Regions from separate parts of the Kitasatospora sp. NPDC059812 genome, predicted to be linked through region 2. Evidence: riboswitches for the same ligand, from Rfam matches in the RefSeq annotation. Region 2 holds a riboswitch; each other region holds the start of a gene.
What was found. Region 2 has a riboswitch for cyclic di-AMP ahead of ACFV6D_RS31335 (peptidoglycan DD-metalloendopeptidase family protein). Riboswitches for the same ligand answer to the same signal wherever they lie in the genome.
Positions count from the first base shown of each region.

Region 1 (5,125 bases), on a different contig from region 2:
GTTGATCTTCAGACGCCCGGAGTCGCGCTGCCGTGACGCTCCGTCAGGCGACCTCCTGGCTGTGAGACATCTCACGCGCCACACAGGCAACTCGACGCCCCGTCGGACACGTCAGGGCTACGAGCGGTGATCGCTCGAAGGCTGGGTGAGATATGTCCGGATTGCGGGCAAACCGCCCGGACGGACACGGCGGGAACGCGGCGCACCCGCCATGACCACGTGAAACTCGAACGGCAGCCGAATGCAGGCCTGACGGGCCGATGTCCTACGATCTCCGGCATGAGCACCGCAGCCATCCCGGGCGCGCCACTGCCCGTCCGCACTCCAGGCTCCCGTGCGCGGGGGCGCCACCGCCGCCCCGAGCGCCCCGAGATCCCGGCCGGCTCCCCGGCCCTGGTGCTCGCCGTGCCCGCGACCGCCGGGCCCGAGTCCCGCTCGGTCGTCGAGGAGCTGCTGTCGATCGTCCGCAGCGAGCAGAGCGGCATCCAGACCGCCGTCGGCTACCTCCCGGGCGAAGCCGCCCAGGGGGTCGACAGTGACGACCGCACCGTCGCCGAACTGCTGGCCATGGCCGCCGAGGCGGGCCTGCCCGCGCCGGTCCTGGTGCCGCTGGTACCCGGCCCGCACGGATTCCTGACCGAACTTCACGCCCTCGCCGCGGAGTACGGAGCCCCCGTCACCGACGTGCTCGGCCCGCACCCGCTGCTCGCCGAGGCCGTGCACGTGCGCCTGTCCGAGGCCGGTCTGGCACGCGCCGACCGGGCCCGGCTGTTCGCCATCGCGACCGCCGCGGACGGCGTCGTGCTGACCACCGTCGGCGGCGAGGAGGCCGCTGCCGCGGCCGGCATCACCGGTGTCCTGCTGGCGGCACGACTGGCCGTCCCGGTCGTGCCCGCCGCGCTCGACGTGCCGGGCTCGGTCGCCGCGGCCGTCAACCACCTCAAGGAGACCGGCTCCCAGCGCCCGGCGCTGGCCCCGCTGGTGATCGGGCCGGAGGCCGACTCCGAACTGCTCGCCACGGCCGCCGAGGAGACCGGCTGCCCGTCCGCGGCGCCGCTGGGCGCCTACCCGACGGTCGGCCAGCTGATCGCCGCCACCTACCTGGCCGCGCTGCCGGCACCCTCCCCCGAGGCCCTGGCGCAGGCCGAGGCCGAGGCGGCGGAGACCGCCGAGGGCGCGCACGCCGACCACTCCGGCCGGGGCGGTCACGCCGCCCACGCCGCTCGCACCGCCACCGAGGAGTCGGCCGGCCAGTAGCGGTCACCGCACGCGTGAAGGGCCCGGAACGTAGCCGTTCCGGGCCCTTCCTGCTTGTCCCGTAAGGGAGTTAAAGGGCGAATAGGTGCGATGTCCGTTCTATCCGCATTTGTTCGCCGTCGCTCGATCCATCCCCCGACGGCCACAGTGTGGACGCACCTCCTTCTCGGCGGGCGGCCCCCGGGGGACCCGACCCGCCGTCACCCGCCTCCTGAAGCACAGACAGTTGTGCACGCCCTTCGCGGCATTGCCGGAAATCGGCCATTTTCGATCATGGCGAGCGAGGGGAACGACCGTTCTCGCCAAACCGTGATGCGCGTCACAGGTGTTTGCAGTTTGAACTTAAGTCTGCTTAACGTGCTCCCCGTTCGTGGCCACACGAACCCAGTTCATCCGCGACGCCGAGTCCTGCCGTCGGATGTCCTGGCAGCGCGAAAACGCACCACGGCAGGAGCGGGGGACCCACAGGTAAGTCGCCCCGGACCGTTCCCCGGAACGATCCAGGGCTAGGGGTGAAGCCGCGCCCACAGCGCGGCCGGGCAACTCCAGCCCGAATCCGACAGCTCACCTCGCAGGCGTGGGAGAGGACTGCGTCTTCATGCTGCCCACCAACGGCACCCGTCTGTCCAGTCGTACCCGACGCGTGATCGCCGCCATCGGCGTCGCGGGCGTCGGCCTCACCATCCCCTGCCTCACCTCCGGCACCGCCTCCGCCGCCTCCGTCGCCACCTGGGACAAGGTCGCCCAGTGCGAGAGCACCGGCAACTGGAGCATCAACACCGGCAACGGCTTCTACGGCGGCCTGCAGTTCACCTCCAGCACCTGGGCCGCCTTCGGCGGCACCGCGTACGCCCCCCAGGCCAACCAGGCCACCAAGGACCAGCAGATCGCCGTCGCCGAGAAGGTCCTCGCCTCGCAGGGCCCCGGCGCCTGGCCGGTGTGCTCGGTCCAGGCCGGCCTGACCAAGGGCGGCGCCGCGGCTGCCGTCGACACCTCGGCCGGCTCGACCACCGGCTCGGCTGCCAGCTCGACCGCCACCAAGCCCGCCGCGAAGCCGGCCACCCCGGCCGCCAAGCCCGCGCAGAGCCAGGCCCCGGCCACCCCGGCCGCCAAGCCCGCGCAGAGCCAGGCCCCGGCCACCCCGGCCGCGAAGCCCGCCAAGCCGGCCGCACCGGCCCAGGACCAGGCACAGGCCCCCGCCGACTCCGCCAACGGCACCTCGGCGCAGAAGGGCCAGAACCAGGCCCAGAACAGCGCCCAGCCCCAGGGCGACGACTACACCGTCGCCTCCGGCGACTGGCTGTCCTCGATCGCCGACAAGCACAACCTCCAGGGCGGCTGGCAGCGGCTGTACGAGCTCAACCGCGGCACCCTGACCGAGGGTCCGGACACCATCTACCCGGGCCAGCGCCTCTCGTTCAAGGACGGCGGCCAGGCCCAGCAGTCGGCTCAGACCGACCAGTCCGGCTCGGACTTCACCTGGTTCGACCGCTCGCAGAAGTCCGGCCAGACCTCCAACGGCGCCGCCGTGAACGCCAAGCCGACCGCCCAGCCGCAGGCCCCGGCCCCGGCCCCGGCCGCCAAGCCGGCTTCCAAGCCGGCCGCCCAGGCGCAGACCCCCGCTCAGGCCCCGGCCGCCACCGGCAGCATGGCCGCCGCGGTCTCCTTCGCCCAGTCGAAGGTCGGCCAGGCGTACGTCTACGGCGGTACCGGCAACGGCGGTTGGGACTGCTCCGGCCTGACCCAGGCCGCGCTGCGCGCCGCGGGTGTCTCCGTCCCACGCGTCGCCGCCGACCAGGCCGCCGCCAGCACCCGCGTCTCGCTGGACAGCCTGCAGGCGGGCGACCTGCTGTTCTGGTCCAACAACGGCCAGAACTCCGGCGTCTACCACGTCGCGATCTACATCGGCGGCGGCCAGTACGTCGAGGCCGCCAACCCGAGCTCGGGCGTGCGCCTGCAGACCGTCGCCAACTGGGCGCCGGACTTCGCCGGCCGGGTCTGAGCACGACCCGCGGGTGACAGCTGACAACTGACGGCTGACAGATAACAGATTTCAGATAACAGATTTCATCATCTGTTATCTGTCAGTCGCCGCCCGCCCCGGCGGTCGCCCGGCGCCGCAGGAAGGCCGCCGGCAGGCCGCCGGGCAGGACCGCCCGAGGCCATGGTCAAAGCCCGCCCCCAGCGGGCATGCTGCTGCTCCGGCACCCGAGGAGGAGTCACCATGGCCCAGGTCACCGTCACACTCGACGCCAACCTCGCGATCGACGCGATGATGCTCTCCGGCACCAAGAACCCGCAGGACGCCGTCGAACTCGTCCTGCGCGACTACCTGGCCCGCGGCCGCCGCACCGAGACCCGCACCGGCGACGCCACCGACGGCCAACGGCTCACCGAGAGCCGCCCCACGGACCACGAGGGCTGACCCGGCACCCGGGCGGCACGCAACGGGCCCCGGAGAGCAACAGCTCTCCGGGGCCCGTCCGTTGACCGTCCTCAGCGCGCGCAGGCCCCCGTGGAGCCGCGCATGACCAGCTCCGGCTGGAACATGAACTCCCCGCGCTGGACCGCGTTCCCGCCGACCTCCTCCAGCAGCGCGTCCACCGCCGCGGTCGCCATCGCCTCGACCGGCTGGCGGATCGTGGTCAGCGGCGGCTCGGTGAAGGCGATCAGCGGCGAGTCGTCGAAGCCGACCACCGAGACGTCGTGCGGCACCGACAGTCCACGCTGCCGCACCGCCCGGATCGCCCCGAGCGCCATCATGTCGCTGCCGCAGACGATCGCCGTGCAGCCCTTGTCCAGCAGTGCGCCGGCCGCCGCGTGCCCGCCCTCCACGCTGAACAGCGTGTGGTGGACGAGTTCCTCGGCCTCCTCCTGGCTCCGTCCCAGCACCTCGCGCATCGCCGCCGTGAAGCCCTCGATCTTGCGCAGCACCGGCACGTACCGCCGCTGCCCGACGGCCAGCCCGATCCGCTCGTGCCCGAGTTCGGCCAGGTGCTGGACGGCCATCCACATCGCGGCCCGGTCGTCCGGCGAGATGAACGGCGCGTCGATCCGCTCGCTGTAGCCGTTGATCAGCACGAACGGCACCCCGCGCCCGGTCAGCCGGGCGTAGCGGTCGTGGTCGGCGGTGGAGTCGGCGTGCAGCCCGGAGACGAAGACGATGCCCGCCACACCCCGGTCGACCAGCATCTCGACCAGTTCGTCCTCGGTGGACCCGCCCGGCGTCTGGGTGCACAGCACCGGGGTGTACCCGTGCCGGCTGAGCACCTGCTCGATCACCTGAGCCAGTGCGGGGAAGATCGGGTTGCTCAGCTCCGGCGTGATCAGCCCGATCAGGCCGGCGCTGCGCTGGCGCAGACGGGTCGGCCGCTCGTAGCCGAGCACGTCGAGCGCCGCCAGCACGGTCTGCCGGGTGGCGGCGGAGACGTTCGCCTTGCCGTTGAGTACGCGGGAGACGGTGGCTTCGCTGACCCCCGCCTGCGCCGCGATGTCTGAGAGTCGCGCCGTAGTCACGGTCCCAGAGCCTATTGCAACCACGTCAGACCGCCCACCAGCCGGTGCTGTCCGGCGCGAGCACCGTCTCGCCGCCGTCGACCACCAGCTCCACCGAGGAGAGCAGCAGCTTTCCGGGCGCCGCTATCCGGACCGGCTCGTCCGTGGCGTTGACGGTGCAGACGAAGGAGCCGCGGCGGAACGCCAGGGTCCCCTCGGGGCCCTCCAGCCACTCCACGGCCGTCCCGGCGCCGAGGTCGTCCTGGGAACGGCGGACGGCGAGCGCGCTGCGGTACAGCTCCAGGGTGGACGCCGGGTCGCCGGTCTGCGCCTCGACGCTCAGCGCGGCCCACTCGGCCGGCTGCGGCAGCCA
Region 1 covers NZ_JBHWIO010000047.1:56,825-61,949, reverse strand. The annotation lists gene ACFV6D_RS22925 (hypothetical protein) at 280-1,257, shown strand; cyclic di-AMP (ydaO/yuaA leader) riboswitch at 1,688-1,848, shown strand; gene ACFV6D_RS22920 (transglycosylase family protein) at 1,835-3,259, shown strand; gene ACFV6D_RS22915 (hypothetical protein) at 3,482-3,682, shown strand; gene ACFV6D_RS22910 (LacI family DNA-binding transcriptional regulator) at 3,754-4,773, opposite strand; gene ACFV6D_RS22905 (glycoside hydrolase family 13 protein) at 4,799-5,125, opposite strand, start outside.
Region 1: it holds a riboswitch for cyclic di-AMP, as region 2 does, so the genes downstream of both, ACFV6D_RS22920 (transglycosylase family protein) here and ACFV6D_RS31335 (peptidoglycan DD-metalloendopeptidase family protein) in region 2, are expected to answer to the same signal.

Region 2 (5,125 bases):
CGCCCGCCCCCCCCCCCCCCCCGGGCCGGCCTGGGCGTGTCCCGCGCCCATGTCCACTGCTGCGGCGATCACCCGGTCGAGCGGTCACCCGACATGACCATCCCGGGCGGTCGATTCGCCCCGTAGCAGCGGTGGTTCCTCACCCGACGCATCCGGCACATCCGGTGCATCCGGTGCATCCGGTGCATCCGGCACTGGTCAGAGCGCGACGCCGTGGGCCCGCAGGTAGGCGACCGGGTTGATGTCCGAGCCGTACTCCGAGCCGTTGCGGATCTCGAAGTGCAGGTGCGGGCCGGTCACGTTGCCGGTCGCGCCGGAGAGGCCGATCTGCTGTCCGGCCTTGACGGCCTGACCGATCTTCACACCGATCGAGGAGAGGTGCGCGTACTCGGCGAAGTGGCCGTCGGCGAGCTTGATCTCGACCTCGTTGCCGTAGGCGCCGCCGTTGCCGGCCTTCACCACGACGCCGTTGCCGACGGCGCGCAGCGGGGTGCCGGTGGAGGCGACGAAGTCCTGGCCGGTGTGGTGGCCGGAGGCCCACATCGAGCCGGCCACGCCGTAGGCGGTGCCCAGCTTCGGGCTGGCCAGCGGGGCGACGAAGGCGGAGGCGGCGGCGACCGGCACGGCGGTGACCGCGGTGGTCGGCGCGGCGGTCTGCAGCTGGGTCTGGAGCTGGGCGGACGGCTTGGCCGCCTCGGTCCGGACCTCCAGCTGGGCCTGCGGCTTGGCGGCGGTGGTGGCCGGCGCGGCGTCCTGGGCGGACGGCTGGGCGGGCTTCGCCGGGGCAACGGGCTTGGCCGGGGCGGCCTGGCCGGCGATCACGAGCTGCTGACCGGGGAAGATCAGGTCCGGGTTGCCGCCGACGACCTCGCGGTTGTGGTCGTACAGCGCCTGCCAGCCGCCGTCGACGTGCTGGGCGTCGGCGATCCGGGACAGGGTGTCGCCGCTGACGACGCGGTAGCTCTCCTGCGACGGGGCCTGGGCCTGGTCGGCGGGAGCGGCGGCCGGGGCGGCGGTGACGGCGGCGGCCGGCGCGGGGTAGGCCTGGGCGCTCATCGCGGTGACGAGCGGCAGGGCGAAGGAGACACCGGTGACGGCGGTGGCGATCCCGATGCGGGCGGCGCGGGGCAGGGCGATACGACGAGCCTGTGCAGGCATGGAATTTTCCTCTCCGACGCCTGCGAGGTGAGCTGTCGGGTTCGGGCTGGAGTTGCCCGGCCGCACATGCGGCTTCACCCCTAGCCGGCCCTGGATCCGGGTACGCGAAAGCGTGCCGTTTCCGGTCCGGCGACTTACCTGTGGGTCCCCCGCTCCTGCCGTACAGAGTTCGGTGCGAGCCACCGGGCAGCGGCAGGATTCGGCGTTCCACCCGGTGGATCCGTCCGGACTGGCCGGGCGGTCGCTGAACTAAAACCCATCCGTTCGGGTGAAGCAATGTCGATCACTTGAACCGGCAACAACCCCCCGAGCTGCGGTGACCCTCCGAATGATCGGCTGCACCGTACGTGCACAATCCATTCACCCGGCGCCACTGATCCACGACGCTGCGCCGATTCCGCCACCGCTGCGCACCCACCCGCTCACGCACCGCGCACCCACCGACACACCCCCCGGTGACCCTTGTCACGTACGCCCCACGGGCGCAGGATCGGCCCGTGGCCACCTCCGAAGCAGGAACACTGCGCCTGGGCACCTCGCGGGGACGCTGGGTCCTCCTCGCGACGGTGCTCGGCTCCAGCATGGCGATGCTCGACGGCACCGTGGTGAACGTCGCGCTGCCCCGCATCGGCACCGATCTCGGCGCCTCCCTCGCGTCCCTGCAGTGGACGCTCAACGCCTATCTGCTCACCCTGGCCGGACTGATCCTGCTCGGCGGCGCGCTCGGCGACCGGTACGGCCGGCGCCGGGTCTTCCTGATCGGCGTGCTCTGGTTCGCCGCCGCCTCCGCGGCCTGCGCCGCCGCCCCCACCATCCACGTGCTGATCGCCGCCCGCGCCGTCCAGGGCATCGGCGGGGCGCTGCTCACCCCCGGTTCGCTCGCCATGCTGCAAGCCGTCTTCCACCCGGACGACCGCTCGGCGGCGGTCGGCCTGTGGTCGGGCCTCGGCGGGGTGTCGGCCGCGGTCGGCCCCTTCCTCGGCGGCTGGCTGGTGGACGGCCCCGGCTGGCGGTGGATCTTCCTGCTGAACCTGCCGCTCGCGGCCGCCGTGGTCGCGGTCACCTCCCGGTTCGTCCCCGAGAGCCGGAACGAGAGCGCCGTCGGCCGCTTCGACGTGCTCGGCGCGCTGCTCGCCGCGCTCGCCCTCGGCGCGATCACCTATGCGCTGACCGCCGCCGGAGAAGGCCTGTCCCCCGCGGTCTGGCTCACCGGCGTGATCGGCCTGCTGCTCGGCGCGGCCTTCATCGCGGTCGAGCGCCGCGCCGCCGAGCCGATGCTGCCGCTCGGCCTCTTCTCCTCCCGGCTGTTCACCGCCGTCAACCTGGTCACCCTCTGCGTCTACGCGGCGTTCAGCGGGGTGTTCTTCCTGCTGGTGGTGCAGTTGCAGATCGTCTCCGGCTTCTCCCCGCTGGTCTCCGGCCTCGCCCTGATCCCGATCACCGTGCTGATGCTGACCCTGTCGGCGCGCGCCGGGCGGCTGGGCAAGCGGATCGGCCCCCGGATCCCGCTCACCGTCGGTCCGCTGCTGTGCGCCGCCGGGGTGCTGCTGATGCTGCGCATCGGCCCCGGCTCCTCCTACTGGGCGGACGTGCTGCCCGCCGTCACGGTGCTGGGCTGCGGGATGACCCTGCTGGTCGCGCCGCTGACGGCGACGGTGCTGGCCGCCGTCGAGGTCCGGCACGCGGGCATCGCCAGCGGCGTCAACAACGCCGCCGCCCGCGCGGCCGGGCTGCTCGCGGTCGCCGCGCTGCCCTCGCTCGCCGGGCTGAGCGGCGACGCCTACCGGGTGCCGTCCGCCGTGGACTCCGCCTTCCGCACCGCGATGCTGATCTGCGCCGGACTGCTGGTCACCGGCGGGCTGACGGCCTTCGCCACCGTCCGCGGCAACGTGCTCGCGCCGGTGGACCGCCCGGTGGCCGAGCCGGACTGCGAGTGGGCCTGCGGCACCACCCCACCACTCGACCCGGGCCACGTCCACACGGACGAGGGCCCCGCCACCGGATCGGCGGCAGGGCCCTCAGCCGGCTGACGAATCGTCAGGAAGTACTGCCCGTCAGAGAATGTCGGCCGGCGCGTACTTGGCGGCCTCCGGGTAGGCGGCGGCGACGGCCTCCACCTGGCGGACCACCTCGGCGACCTGGGCGCCGGCCGCACCGGTGAAGGAAAGCCGGTCGGCCAGCAGCGCGTCCAGCCCGGCCCGGTCCAGCGGGATCCGCTCGTCGGCGGCCAGCCGGTCCAGCAGCTCGTTCTCGCGGCCACCCGCACGCATCGCCAGCGCGGAGGCGACGGCGTGCTCCTTGATGACCTCGTGCCCGGTCTCCCGGCCGACGCCCGCGCGCACCGCGCCCATCAGCACCTTGGTGGTGGCGAGGAACGGCAGGTAGCGGTCCAGCTCGGCCTCGATCACGGCGGGGAAGGCGCCGAACTCGTCGAGAACGGTCAGGAAGGTCTCCAGCAGGCCGTCGAAGGCGAAGAAGGCGTCCGGCAGCGCGACCCGGCGCACCACCGAGCAGGAGACGTCACCCTCGTTCCACTGGTCGCCGGCCAGCTCGCCGGTCATCGAGGCGTAGCCGCGCAGGATGACGGCCAGGCCGTTGACGCGCTCGCAGGAGCGGGTGTTCATCTTGTGCGGCATCGCCGAGGAGCCGACCTGGCCCTCCTTGAAGCCCTCCGTCACCAGCTCGTGGCCGGCCATCAGACGGATGGTCTTGGCCAGGCTGGACGGCGCGGCGGCCAGCTGGACGAGGGCGGTGAGCACCTCGAAGTCCAGCGAGCGCGGGTAGACCTGGCCGACGCTGATGAACACGTTGTCAAAGCCGAGGTGCCCGGCGACCCGGCGCTCCAGCTCGGCGAGCTTGTCGGTGTCGCCACCGAGCAGGTCCAGCATGTCCTGGGCGGTGCCGACCGGGCCCTTGATCCCGCGCAGCGGGTAGCGGGCGATCAGCTCCTCCAGGCGGCGGAAGGCGACCAGCAGCTCGTCGGTGATCGACGCGAAGCGCTTGCCCAGGGTGGTGGCCTGCGCGGCCACGTTGTGCGAGCGGCCGGCCATGACCAGCTCGGAGTGCTGGGCGGCCAGGCGGGCCAGCCGGACCAGCACGGCCACCGTACGGTCGCGCACGTGCTCCAGCGACTGGCGGATCTGCAGCTGCTCGACGTTCTCGGTCAGATCCCGGGAGGTCATGCCCTTGTGGATCTGCTCGTGGCCGGCGAGTTCGCTGAACTCCTCGATGCGGGCCTTCACGTCGTGGCGGGTGACCCGCTCACGGGCGGCGATCGAGCCGAGGTCGACCTGGTCGATCACCCGCTCGTAGTCGGCGACGGCGTTCGCCGGTACCTCGACACCGAGGTCCTGCTGGGCCTTCAGGACGGCGAGCCACAGGTGGCGCTCGAGGACCACCTTGTGCTCGGGGGACCACAGCTGGGCCAGGGTCGCCGAGGCGTACCGGGAGGCCAGGACATTGGGGATCTGGGGCTTCGCGCTCACGCTTCGCAAGCCTAACAGCCGAGGTCAGCCGGAACGTCGGCGCATCGGGCGGCTACGGCCCGGGCCGGAGCGGACGGCTCCGACCGGGCCCGCCCGACGGCTCCCGCCGGGCGCGGCGCGGTCCGTTACCGGGCGGCTTACTGGGCTGGCTTACTGGGCGGCGCCGGCCCGGCCGGCCAGCACCGGCAGGACCTGCCCGCAGATCGAGTGCAGCGCGATCCGCTGCTCGTCGGTCATCGCCTCGAACGCCTGGTGGGTGCGGGCCATCTCGCCGCGGATGCGGTTCAGGATCTCCCGGCCCTCGTCCGTGATCACGACGATCTTCACCCGGCGGTCGCCGGCGGCGGCCTCCCGGTGGGCCAGGCGCAGCGTCTCCAGCCGGTCCACGATCCCGGTGACGTTGGAGGCGTCGCAGCCCAGCCGTCCGGCCAGCGCCCGCATCGGCACCGGCTCCTGCACCGCGCCGAGCGCCTTGGCCTGCG
Region 2 covers NZ_JBHWIO010000086.1:17,874-22,998, forward strand. The annotation lists gene ACFV6D_RS31335 (peptidoglycan DD-metalloendopeptidase family protein) at 199-1,158, opposite strand; cyclic di-AMP (ydaO/yuaA leader) riboswitch at 1,161-1,343, opposite strand; gene ACFV6D_RS31340 (MFS transporter) at 1,656-3,188, shown strand; gene purB (adenylosuccinate lyase) at 3,213-4,643, opposite strand; gene ACFV6D_RS31350 (MarR family winged helix-turn-helix transcriptional regulator) at 4,794-5,125, opposite strand, start outside.

Region 3 (5,125 bases), on a different contig from region 2:
CAGCACCCGGTCGGCGGGGGTGTGCCAGGGCGCGCCGGGGGCGGCCGAGGTGACCGCCGCCATGCCCGTCCAGCCCGCCGGGTCGACCTCCAGCAGCCGGGCGAACTGCTCTGCGGTGGCGGGCACTTCGAGCAGCAGGCGGCCCGCCCAGCCGGTGCCCCAGACCTCGCTCACGGCGGGCACGGCCCGGTCCGCCACCGCGACCAGGCCGGCCGGGTCGGGTCCGTCGGCCAGGCCCAGCACCAGGCAGTGCGCGCCCGCCGCGGACCGGGCGGAGCCGAGGTCCCAGAGTGCCGGGGGCCCGCTCGCGCTCTCCTCCCGGTCGACCCGCCAGCTGCCGCCGGCCCGGACCAGGTCGATCCGGCGCGGGTACACCACCGGGTAGTCGTCGTACCCGGTGATCCGGACCGCCAGGTCGGCGGCGGCCGTGAGCCGCTCCGGCCCGGCGTCCGCGCCGAGCACCAGGTTGCGGTAGCCGGCCTCGATCGCCGCCGGTCCGGACCAGGAGGGCAGCGCCCGGGCCCGCGTGCCCAGCAGTGCGGCCACCTCGGCCCGCCGGTCCGCCGCCCACCGGCCCGACGCCCGCCCGGCCGCCGAGGGGGCCGCCGGGGCGGCCGGCGGCAGCGACAGCTGGGCCAGCCCGCCGGCCGCGAGCAGCAGCGCACCGCGCCGGGACAGCGTCCGGCGGGCGCCGTCTATCGGGTAGGGGGCGTCGGGGTCGGACAGTGCCGGGCTCAGAGCCGGACCACCCCCGCGACCGGCATCGCGTTGACGCTCTCGTAGCGGACCCTGGCGCCCGGGTAGGGGGCGTGCACGATCACCCCGCCGCCGGCGTACATCCCGACGTGGTGCATGTCCCGGTAGAAGATCACCAGGTCTCCCGGCCGCGCTTCGGAGAGGCTGACCCGCTGCCCGGCGTACGCCTGGGCCTGCGAGGTGCGCGGCAGGGTCACTCCGGCCTGCCGCCAGCTGTAGTACATCAGACCGGAGCAGTCGAAGGCGCGGGGCCCGGTGGATCCGTAGAGGTAGGGCGAGCCGATCATCCGCACCGCGGCGGCCAGCGCGGCCGCCCCGCGCTCGGAGGCGGGCGGGGCCGTGCCGAGGTCCAGCCGGTCGGTGCCCCGGGTGGCGCGCTGCTCGGCCTCCTGGGCGTCCTGGGCGGCCATCCGGGCCCGCTCGGCGACGCCCAGGCTGTTCAGCAGCCGCTGGGCCTTGGTGAGCCGCTGCTGGATCTGCTGCTTGCTGTCGGCGAGCGAGCGGCGGGCCTGGTCGAGTTCGGCGAGCTTGCCGGCGGTCTCGGTGCGGCGCTGGTCGAGCCGGCGCTGGCGGGTGGCCAGTTCGTGCAGGGTCTCCTGCTGCCGCTCGGCGGCCTGGTCGAGGGTGCGGGCCCGGGACAGGTAGCCCTCCGGGTCGGTGGAGAGCATCAGCTGGACGGTCTGGGCCATGCCGCCGCCGCGGTACTCGGCGCCGGCCACGGTGGCGAGGTCGCCGCGCAACTGGTTGAGCTGCTCCTGGGCGACGGCGATCTCGCCCTGGAGGACGGTCGTCTCGCCCTGGAGGCGCTGCTGCGTCTCCAGGGCGGCGTTGTACTTCTCGGACGCCTGCTCGGCCTCGCCGTAGAGCTGTTCCACCTGCGCCTTGACGTCCTTGCGGGTGGGCGTGTCCGGCACGGCGGGGGCGGCCTGGGCGCTGCCGCCCGCCGTCACGCCCAGGGCGGTGGTGGCGGCCGCGGTCAGCACCAGCGCACGGGCGAGCAGTTGGGGACGACGGTGCACGGGCATGGCGGCAGCGGCTCCGATCCGGCGGTGGGGCCCCGCCGCCGCACCAACGCGGGCGGCCCTGGAAGCGGAGTCCGGTGGCAGACGTTAGCGAGTCCGGGCAACCGAGTCCAAACCCCTGCCAACCCGAATATTTGACCCGTAATCGGACATCAGTCCGAGGCGCCGGAAAAGCCGCAGGCCCGGCCTTCCGTGGTGGAAGGCCGGGCCTGGGAGGGCCTGCGCGAGGATCAGACCCGCACGATGGAGGTCAGCGGCATGTTGCCGACCGCCTCGTAGCGGACCGACGCGCCGGGCTTGGGCGCGTGCAGCACCTGGCCGTTGCCGGCGTAGATGCCGACGTGGTGGGCGTCCCCGTAGAAGATCAGCAGGTCGCCGGGCTGGGCCTGGGAGAGGTCGGTGCCGATCCGGGTACCGGCGTGGGCCTGCTCCTGCGAGGTGCGCGGCAGCGCCACGTCGACCTGGTTGAACGCCCAGACCATCAGGCCCGAGCAGTCGAAGGAGCCGGGGCCGGAGGCGCCGTAGACGTACGGGCTGCCGATCTTGGAGGCGGCGATGGACAGCGCCGCGGCGCCGCGCGAGCTGCCGGCGCTCGGCTTGGTGACCGGCGCGGCGGGGGCCTGCGACGCGCTCAGGTCGGTGCGGCTGTTGTCGCGGGAGGAGCGGTCGGCGGCCTGCTGGGCCGCCGCCTGCTGCTGGGCGGCCTTCGCGGCGGCGTCGGCCTTCGCCTTGGCCTCGGCGGCGGCCTTCTCCTCGGCCGCGCGGATCGCCTGGCGCTCCTGCTCGGACAGGGTGTTGAAGAGGTCCTGCGCGGCCTTGAGCTTGCCCTGGACCTCGTCCTTGGCGCTCTTCAGCTGCTGGGTGGTGGTCTCCATCTCGGCGAGCTTGCCCTGGGCCTCGGAGCGCACCTGGTCGAGCTTGCGCTGCTCGTCCTGGAGCTGCTTGAGCTGGCCCTTCTGGGTGCCGCCGGCCTGGTTCAGCGTGTCGGCCTGGCTCAGGAAGGTGTCCGGGCTGGCGGAGAACATCAGCTGGACGGTCTGCGATATGCCGCCGTTGCGGTACTGCTCGCCGGCGATCTCGGCCAGGCCGCCCTGAAGGTCGGTCACCTGCCCCTGCTGCCGCGCCACCTGGTCCTGGAGGTCGGTGACCTGCTTCTGCAGCTGCTGCTGCTTCTCCTGGGCGGCGTTGAGCTTCTCGGTCGCGACCTCGGCCTGCTCGTTGAGCTGGTCGACCTGCTCCTTGACCTGGTCCTTGGTCGGCTGCGGGTCGGCGTGGGCGCCGGACTGCGCGGACAGCGCGACGGCCGCGGCGGCGAAGCCGGTCATGATCGAGACCCGGGTGCGACTAGCGGGCTTGGGACGACGATGGGACGCCACGAAGGCGGACTCCTTCTTCCTACGCCGTCTACCGGGTGAGCTGACGGGTTCGGGCCGGAAGCGTGCCCTACGACGCCTCACGGCCGTTCCACCGGCCGACCTGGCGCCGATTCACCCCGGAGGAACGTGGTTCCCCGGCTCCGTTCGACAGCACCCCCGACTGCTGGGCTCCCCGTCGGGCAGGCACTGGGCCCGCCCCGCTGCGTCACGAACTCGACGGAAACCACCGCCGTCACCCTGGCTGGGCGATCGGGAGTGCGGTGGTTCGGGGCACGACCCTAGTAACTGAACCGTGATCCGTTCAAATCCTTGTCAGAAAAAAGACGGAAGAAGACCAAAGTTCTTTTGTGAATATGACACATAGTGATCACCGCCGTACGCAAAGCTGATCAGTCTTCACCGGGGACTCGCACGGCGGACAAAACCCGAACGCCACCCCCGGTCGGAGGGTGGCGTGGATCACAGGCCCGGACGGGGCCCTTCGGGCGTGTCGGGCCGTCAGACCCGGCGGATCGTGTTGATCGGCATCGCGTCGACCTTCATCACCTTCACCACGTCGCCGGTGTGCGGCGCGTGCACCACCATGCCGTTGCCGATGTACATCCCGACGTGGTGCCGGTCGGGGCCGTAGATGACCAGGTCGCCCGGCTGGGCCTGGTCCAGCGTGACCTTGGTGCCGACGTTGCCCTGCTCCTGCGAGGTACGCGGCAGCGAGACGCCGGCCTGGCCGTACGCCCAGACCATCAGGCCCGAGCAGTCGAAGGTGGTCGAGCCGGTGGCGCCCCACACGTACGGCGAGCCCTGCTTGCTCATCGCCTTGGCGACGGCCACGCCCGCGTAGCCGCCGGCCTGCGGGAGGCTGCCGAGGTCGGCCCGGTCGCTGCCGCGCGAGGCGCGGTCGTCCTGCTGCTGCTGGGCCCGCAGCGCGGCGCGGTCGGAGGCGCTGAGCGAGTTCAGCAGATCCTGCGCGGCCTTGAGCTTCTGGTTGACGTCCGTCTTGGCCTGGTTCAGGTCCTTGGTGGTGGAGTCGAGCGAGGCCAGGACGGCGGCGGCCTCGGACTTCTCCTGGTCCAGCCGACGCTGCTGGTCCAGCAGGCCCTTGAGCGCCTCGGACTCGCTGGCGCTGGCCTGCTGGGCGCTGGACGCCTTCTCCAGGTAGCCGGACGGGTCCGAGGAGAGCATCAGCTGGACGGACGGGTCGATGCCGCCGGTGCGGTACTGCTCGCCCGCCACGCCGGCCAGGCCGGTCTGGAGCTGGGTCATCTCGTCCTGGCTGCGGGCCACCTTGTCCTGCAGCTGGTCGGACTGCTTGCGGAGCTGGTCGGCCCGCTCCTTAGCGCCGTTGTACTTCTCCGCCGCCTGCTCCTGGTCCTGCTGGAGCTGGTCGATCTGCGCCTTGACGTCGCTCTTGCTGGGCTGGGGCGCGGCGTGCGCGGCGACCTGCGCGGAGAGGGCGACCGCGGTCGCCGCGGCAGCGGTGAGCACGGAGACCCGGGCGCGGCTCGGCTGCTTGGGACGGCGGTGGGAGGCCAAGGGAATTGCTCCTTCTTCCATCGGCCTCACCCGATCAGGTGAGAATCCGGAAAATAGGTTTGACGCCACACCCTAGGGAAGATCCACGGGTTTTGCCACTCCCCCGAAGGCGTGAACTCCACTTCCCCCGCAGGCTTCACCGGATGTGCACACCGCCGCAAACCGGGCGCTGACCAGGCGTCATTCCGTCGAGGCAGCCGTCAGGGCCGCGCCAGCCGGTTCAGCAGCAGAACGGAAGCCACGGGGCGCGCGCCCGCCTTCCGCACGCCCTCCGCGACCTCCCGGTCGGTGGACACCACCACCACCGGACGCCCCTGCGGCTCGGCCCGCACCAGACGGCGGATCAGCTCGTCCGCGGTCTCGCCGGTCCGGCTGAACCGCACCCGCACCCCCCGCGGTGGCGCCATGATCACCGGAACGTCCAGGTCCTGCCCGTCG
Region 3 covers NZ_JBHWIO010000001.1:72,874-77,998, reverse strand. The annotation lists gene ACFV6D_RS00350 (hypothetical protein) at 1-546, opposite strand, end outside; gene ACFV6D_RS00345 (C40 family peptidase) at 735-1,781, opposite strand; gene ACFV6D_RS00340 (NlpC/P60 family protein) at 2,009-3,154, opposite strand; cyclic di-AMP (ydaO/yuaA leader) riboswitch at 3,165-3,314, opposite strand; gene ACFV6D_RS00335 (NlpC/P60 family protein) at 3,653-4,687, opposite strand; gene ACFV6D_RS00330 (NYN domain-containing protein) at 4,888-5,125, opposite strand, start outside.
Region 3: it holds a riboswitch for cyclic di-AMP, as region 2 does, so the genes downstream of both, ACFV6D_RS00340 (NlpC/P60 family protein) here and ACFV6D_RS31335 (peptidoglycan DD-metalloendopeptidase family protein) in region 2, are expected to answer to the same signal.

Region 4 (5,125 bases), on a different contig from region 2:
ATGCTGTAGCGCTCGTGGGCCCAGTCCGGCAGCCCGTGCGAGGCGGTCAGCCGGAGCATTCCCGCGGAATCCAGCAGGTAGAGCGCGGAACCCTCGCCGGTGATCCAGCCCGGCCCCTCGGCGAGGACGGTGCCGAGCAGTTCGGCGGCGCTGGTGCAGCCGAGAAGTAAGCGCACGCAGCGCATGGGGCTGCGGGCGGTGGGACTGCTGCGCGGCGTCCGGCTCTCGTCCTCGGAGGGGGGAACCCACGGCGAGGTCAGGTCCATCGGATACCCGGCCTTTCCGCTCTCGGGGGGTGGGTGCCCTCTGGGTGCCCGAACGGGCACTTAATTCTTCATACCTTATTTCTCAAGCGGGTGCTGAAGCGGGTGAATGGTGACCCAGACGGCGCACCAGCACCAGCGTCCGGTCGTCCGCCGCGTCCCGCGCCACCGTCCGGACCAGCCGCTCCGCCGCACCCCGGGTGAGCTGCTGCTGCGTCCGCCACGGCCGCACCACCGGCTCGGCCGCCGCCAGCAGCCGACCCACCCCCTCGTCCAGGTCCCGACCCGGCACCTCCACCAGGCCGTCACTGAACAGCAGCAGCGAATCGCCCCGCCGCAGCCGCCCCGACACCGCCGGGTACAGCACGCCCGACACCAGCCCCAGCGCCGGACCGCCGTGCCCCGACCGCGCCCAGCCGCCGCCGTCCGCCCGGCGGAACTGCGCGGGCGCCGGATGGCCGGCGTTGAACAGCCGGTAGTCGCCCGTCGCCGGACGCAGCGCGAGGTGCACCGCCGTCGCGAAGTCGTCCTCCCAGCCCATCCGCACCAGATGGTCGTTGGCCGCCGGCAGGAACGCCTCCGGCGGCACCCGCCCCAGCAGCATCGCGAACGCGCCCGACAGGTGCGTCGAGCGGGCCGCCGCCCGGCTGCCCTTGCCCGACACGTCCACCAGCAGCAGTTCCAGCAGATCCTCCTCGGGGCGGTGCGCGCACAGTAGGAAGTCACCCGAGAACGAGGTGTCGCCGGCCGGCGCCAGCGCACTGTCGAAGTGCCAGTCGAGCAGCCGCTCCGGAAGCCGGGCCAGCGTCCGGGTGTGCTCGGCCAGCTCCAGCAGCATCGAATCGCCCTGCGTCCCGCGCAGACCCAGCCGGTGCCGGAACCGGTTCGCGGCCAGCACCGTCACCGCGGTCGCGGCCAGTACCAGCGTCACCCCGATCCGCACCCCGAGCGGATCCCGCACCACCGCCCCCAGCACCCCGCCGGCCAGCGCCGCGCACACCAGCACCAGCAGCTGCCCGCGCCGCAACAGCAGCCCGCCGACCACCAGCGGCAGCACCAGCGCCGACGGCGGCCAGCTGTACGGCAGCACGATCGGCAGGACGCTCAGCACCGCCGTCACCCCGAGCAGCACCCCCAGCGCGTACCGCGCGGCCCGGGCGTTCCCGTCCAGCAGCCGCAGGTACCACCGCCGCGCCCTCGCTATCGGTGCGGGCACGTGGACCTCCGCCAAGGGGTCGGCGGTCCCCTGTCATGACCACCAGTCAGCCCGGCCACACTAACCCGTCCACCCCCACCACCCCCAGGCCGCTGCCTGCCCGCCGCACGGGAAGTCGGCGGGTCCGACTTCTCGCGCATGTGTCACCCGGGGCGCTGGCCGTTCCGTCGTCGTGGGAGGCCGGGCGGGTCGTGCCGCGGCCGGTGCGGTGGCCGGTGTCTCAGGGGGTGGGCCAGGTGCGGAGGCCGGTGGTGAGGAGGGTGATGAGGCGGCTCTGGGTGGTGGCCAGGTCTTCGGCGAGCTGGAAGCCGCCGCCGATGGAGAGGGAGGCGAAGCCGTGGGCGACGGAGCGGACGGTGCGGGCGGCGTGGATCGCCTCCGCGCCGTCGAGGCCGTACTCCCGCAGGACGGCGATGATCACCCCGACGAGCCGGCCGGCCGCGCGGGTGAGGTCGTCGTCCGGCTGCGGGGCCTGGGGGAGGGCGTTGTAGCGGTGCGGGTGCTCGGTGGCGTACGCGTGGTAGGCGCGCAGCACGGTGGCGACGGCGTCGTCCCCGCTGCGGCCGACGGCGGCCTCGGCGAGCCGGTCGGCGAGTTCCTCGGTGACCCGGACGGCGATGAGCCGCCGCAGTTCGGTGAGGCCGCCGCTGACGTGCTTGTACAGCGACGGGGTGGCGACCCCGGCCCGGGCGGCGACGGCGGCCAGGGTGAGGGCGTCGGCGCCCTGCTCGTCGATGAGGGCGAGGGCGTGGTCGACGACCTGCTCGGGGGTGAGTCCTACTCGGGGCATGGTGTGGGCTCTCCGTCGGTGGAAGGCGTACGTGGCGGGGCGGGGCGGCGCGTGGGGGCGGGGCTGACGTGGGCGGACGGGGTGGGCGGGGCTCAGGCGAGTTCGGCGAGGAAGGGCAGCAGGGCGCCGGCGGTGGCCTGCGGGTTGTCGGCCATCGGGTAGTGCCCGGATCCGTCGATCATGACCTTCCGCGCGTTGAGCGCGGCGGCCTGCCGGTCGGCGACGGCTTCCGGCTTGGGGAAGTCGGGGTCCTTGCTGCCCATGATGACGAGCGAGGGGCAGCGGACGGCCGCGGTCCAGCCGACGGGCGCGGAGTCCCCGCCGACGTGTCCGCGGGTGGCGGTCTTTCGGCCGGGGGTGCGCATGGCGGCGACGAGTCCGGCCACGTACGTGTCGAAGTCGGCGGGCTTGGCGCCCGGGTAGGCCAGCTTGCGGTGGTAGAGGCCCCAGAAGGCGGGCGAGTGGACGGTCAGGGCGCCCATGACGCGGAGGGCGCCGCGCATGAGGGCGCCGGGCGGGGGGTTCTCGACGAAGGCGTCGATCAGGGCGATGCCGGCGACCCGTTCCGGGGCGTCGCCGGCGGCCTTGACGACTGTCGCGCCGGTGTAGGAGTTGCCGACCAGGACGGCGCGGCCGATGCCGAGGTGGTCGAGCAGGGCGAGGACGTCGGTGGCGATGGCGGCGGGGGAGTAGTCGTCCCAGATGATCGAGGATTCGCCGAAGCCGCGCAGGTCCATGGTGATGACCCGGCGGCCGGCGGCGGCCAGCAGCGGGTGGAGGTGCCGGTAGGCGGCGCGGGTGTCGAGCATTCCGGGGAGCAGCACGACGGGGGTGCCGTCGCCCTGCCGGGTGTCGTCGTAGGCGAGGCGGCCGCCGGTGACGTCGAGGTACTGGGTGGTGGGGGCGCTGGTGGCGTTCATGGTGGGCCTCCGGGGGCTGCCGGTGCGGGCTTCGGCGTGCTGCCGATAGCCATAAAGCTAAGGCTAATAGCCTTAGCCGTCAAGCCTTCGCACCCTGTGGGGCGGGGGAGGTCAGTGGTGAGTGCCTGAATGAAGGGCCGTCCGTTGACGTCCGATCACGTGAGGTGGCGTCAATGGTGTTCAAGCGTGCCCAAGGGGCCCAAGGGGGACAAAACGCCCTTCGCGTCCCAGAGTGCCCCGCCTGTCTCCGGTCGTCCCGGGCGAACGGCTTGGAATCAGGGCCTCCTAGGATTAACGTTTGATAACGCAGCGCGGTCCTCAACGCCGTACCCAGACGGCACCGTGCGCCGTCGCCTAATCCCGCCGACCGGCCTCCGGGCAGGTCAGGGAGCCGGGGAACCACGTTCCTTGGGGTGAATCGGCGGGGCTTCGGCCCAGCCGTAGGAGACCTTCCTGCTCCGAACCCGTCAGCTAACCCGGTAGGCGCGAAGGAAGGAAAGGAGCGCGCCTCCGTGGCGTCGACGCACACCCCGGCACACCCGGCCGGCCTCGCAGCAGGTACCCGGCTCCTCGACCACCCCGGCCCGGACGGCCCCGAGTACGCGGGCCCGGACGCCGAGACCAACCGGCACCGGATGCCGCGTCAGGTCCGTGGGACCTCCCCGCTGCTCGGCGTCACCGCCGTCGCCGCGACCCTGGGCGCCACCGGCTTCGCCTCCGCCACCCCGGCCGCCGCCCCCGCCATCGAGACCCCGGACGAGACCCCGGTCGCCCTCTCCGCCGACCCCGGCCTCGCGCTCGCCGCCCGCATCCAGCTGCAGGCCGACAGCCAGCGCACCGCCGCCGAGGAGGACGCCCGCGTCCAGGCCGCGAAGGAGGCGGAGGCCAAGGCCGCCGCCAAGGAGGCCGAGGCCAAGCGGGCCGCCGAGGAGGCCGAGCGGGCCAAGGCCGCCGCCCTCACCCTGCCGGTGCGCGACTACCACCTCACCGCCCACTACGGCCAGAGCGCCCGCTACTGGGCCCACCTGCACACCGGCCTGGACTTCGCCGCCGACACCGGCACCCCCGTCTACGCGGTCGGCCAGGGCACCATCACCTCGGCCGGCTGGTCCGGCTCGTACGGCTACCGGATCGTCGAGACCCTGCCCGACGGCACCGAGATCTGGTACTGCCACCTCTCCTCGATCATCAAGGGCTCCGGCAAGGTCGGCTCCGGCCAGCAGATCGGCAAGGTCGGCGCCACCGGCAACGTCACCGGCGCGCACCTGCACGTGGAGGTCCGCCCCGGTGGCGGCGCCCCCGTCGACCCGGAGACCTGGTTCCAGCAGCGCGGCCTCAACCCCTGACGCACCCGCGAAGCCCCGGCCGCCGGAACCGAAAGGCACCGGCGGCCGGGGCTTCGCCGCGTCACTCCTGCGCCGGGTCCGCCGGGTCCGCCGGGTCCGCCGGGTCGGCCGGCCCCGCCGGGTGCGCGTCGGACTCTTCCTGCGCCGGCCCCGCCAGCTCCTCCAGGCGGGCGTCGAACTCCTCCTGCGCCAGCCCCGCCAGGTACGCGTCGATCTCCTCCTGCCCCGGCTCCGGCGCGAGGTCCGGGAACTCCTCCACCAGCAGTCGCGGCAGCCCGGGCACCGTCCACTCCCCGTACAGGTCGAGCGCGGCCTCCACCGCCGCCTCCTCGAACGCCCCGAAGTCCCCGGCCAGTTCGTCCGGCATCGGCCGCCCCAGCGCGGTCAGCTCGGTCAGGTTGCGGTAGCTGCGCCGCATCAGGCCCTGCTCCAGCAGCCGACGCGCGCCGTCGGTGGCCATGCCGACCGAGATCACCCGGGTCGGGCTCCAGCCCTGCTCGTCCACCTCGTCCAGCCAGCCGGTCTGCGCCAGTGCGGCGAACCTGGCCAGCCGCTCCTCCTGCGCCAGCTCCCGGAAGCCGGTCAGCCAC
Region 4 covers NZ_JBHWIO010000100.1:22,110-27,234, reverse strand. The annotation lists gene ACFV6D_RS33540 (SpoIIE family protein phosphatase) at 1-266, opposite strand, end outside; gene ACFV6D_RS33535 (PP2C family protein-serine/threonine phosphatase) at 349-1,479, opposite strand; gene ACFV6D_RS33530 (TetR/AcrR family transcriptional regulator) at 1,700-2,269, opposite strand; gene ACFV6D_RS33525 (alpha/beta fold hydrolase) at 2,362-3,189, opposite strand; cyclic di-AMP (ydaO/yuaA leader) riboswitch at 3,531-3,689, shown strand; gene ACFV6D_RS33520 (M23 family metallopeptidase) at 3,702-4,535, shown strand; gene ACFV6D_RS33515 (hypothetical protein) at 4,597-5,125, opposite strand, start outside.
Region 4: it holds a riboswitch for cyclic di-AMP, as region 2 does, so the genes downstream of both, ACFV6D_RS33520 (M23 family metallopeptidase) here and ACFV6D_RS31335 (peptidoglycan DD-metalloendopeptidase family protein) in region 2, are expected to answer to the same signal.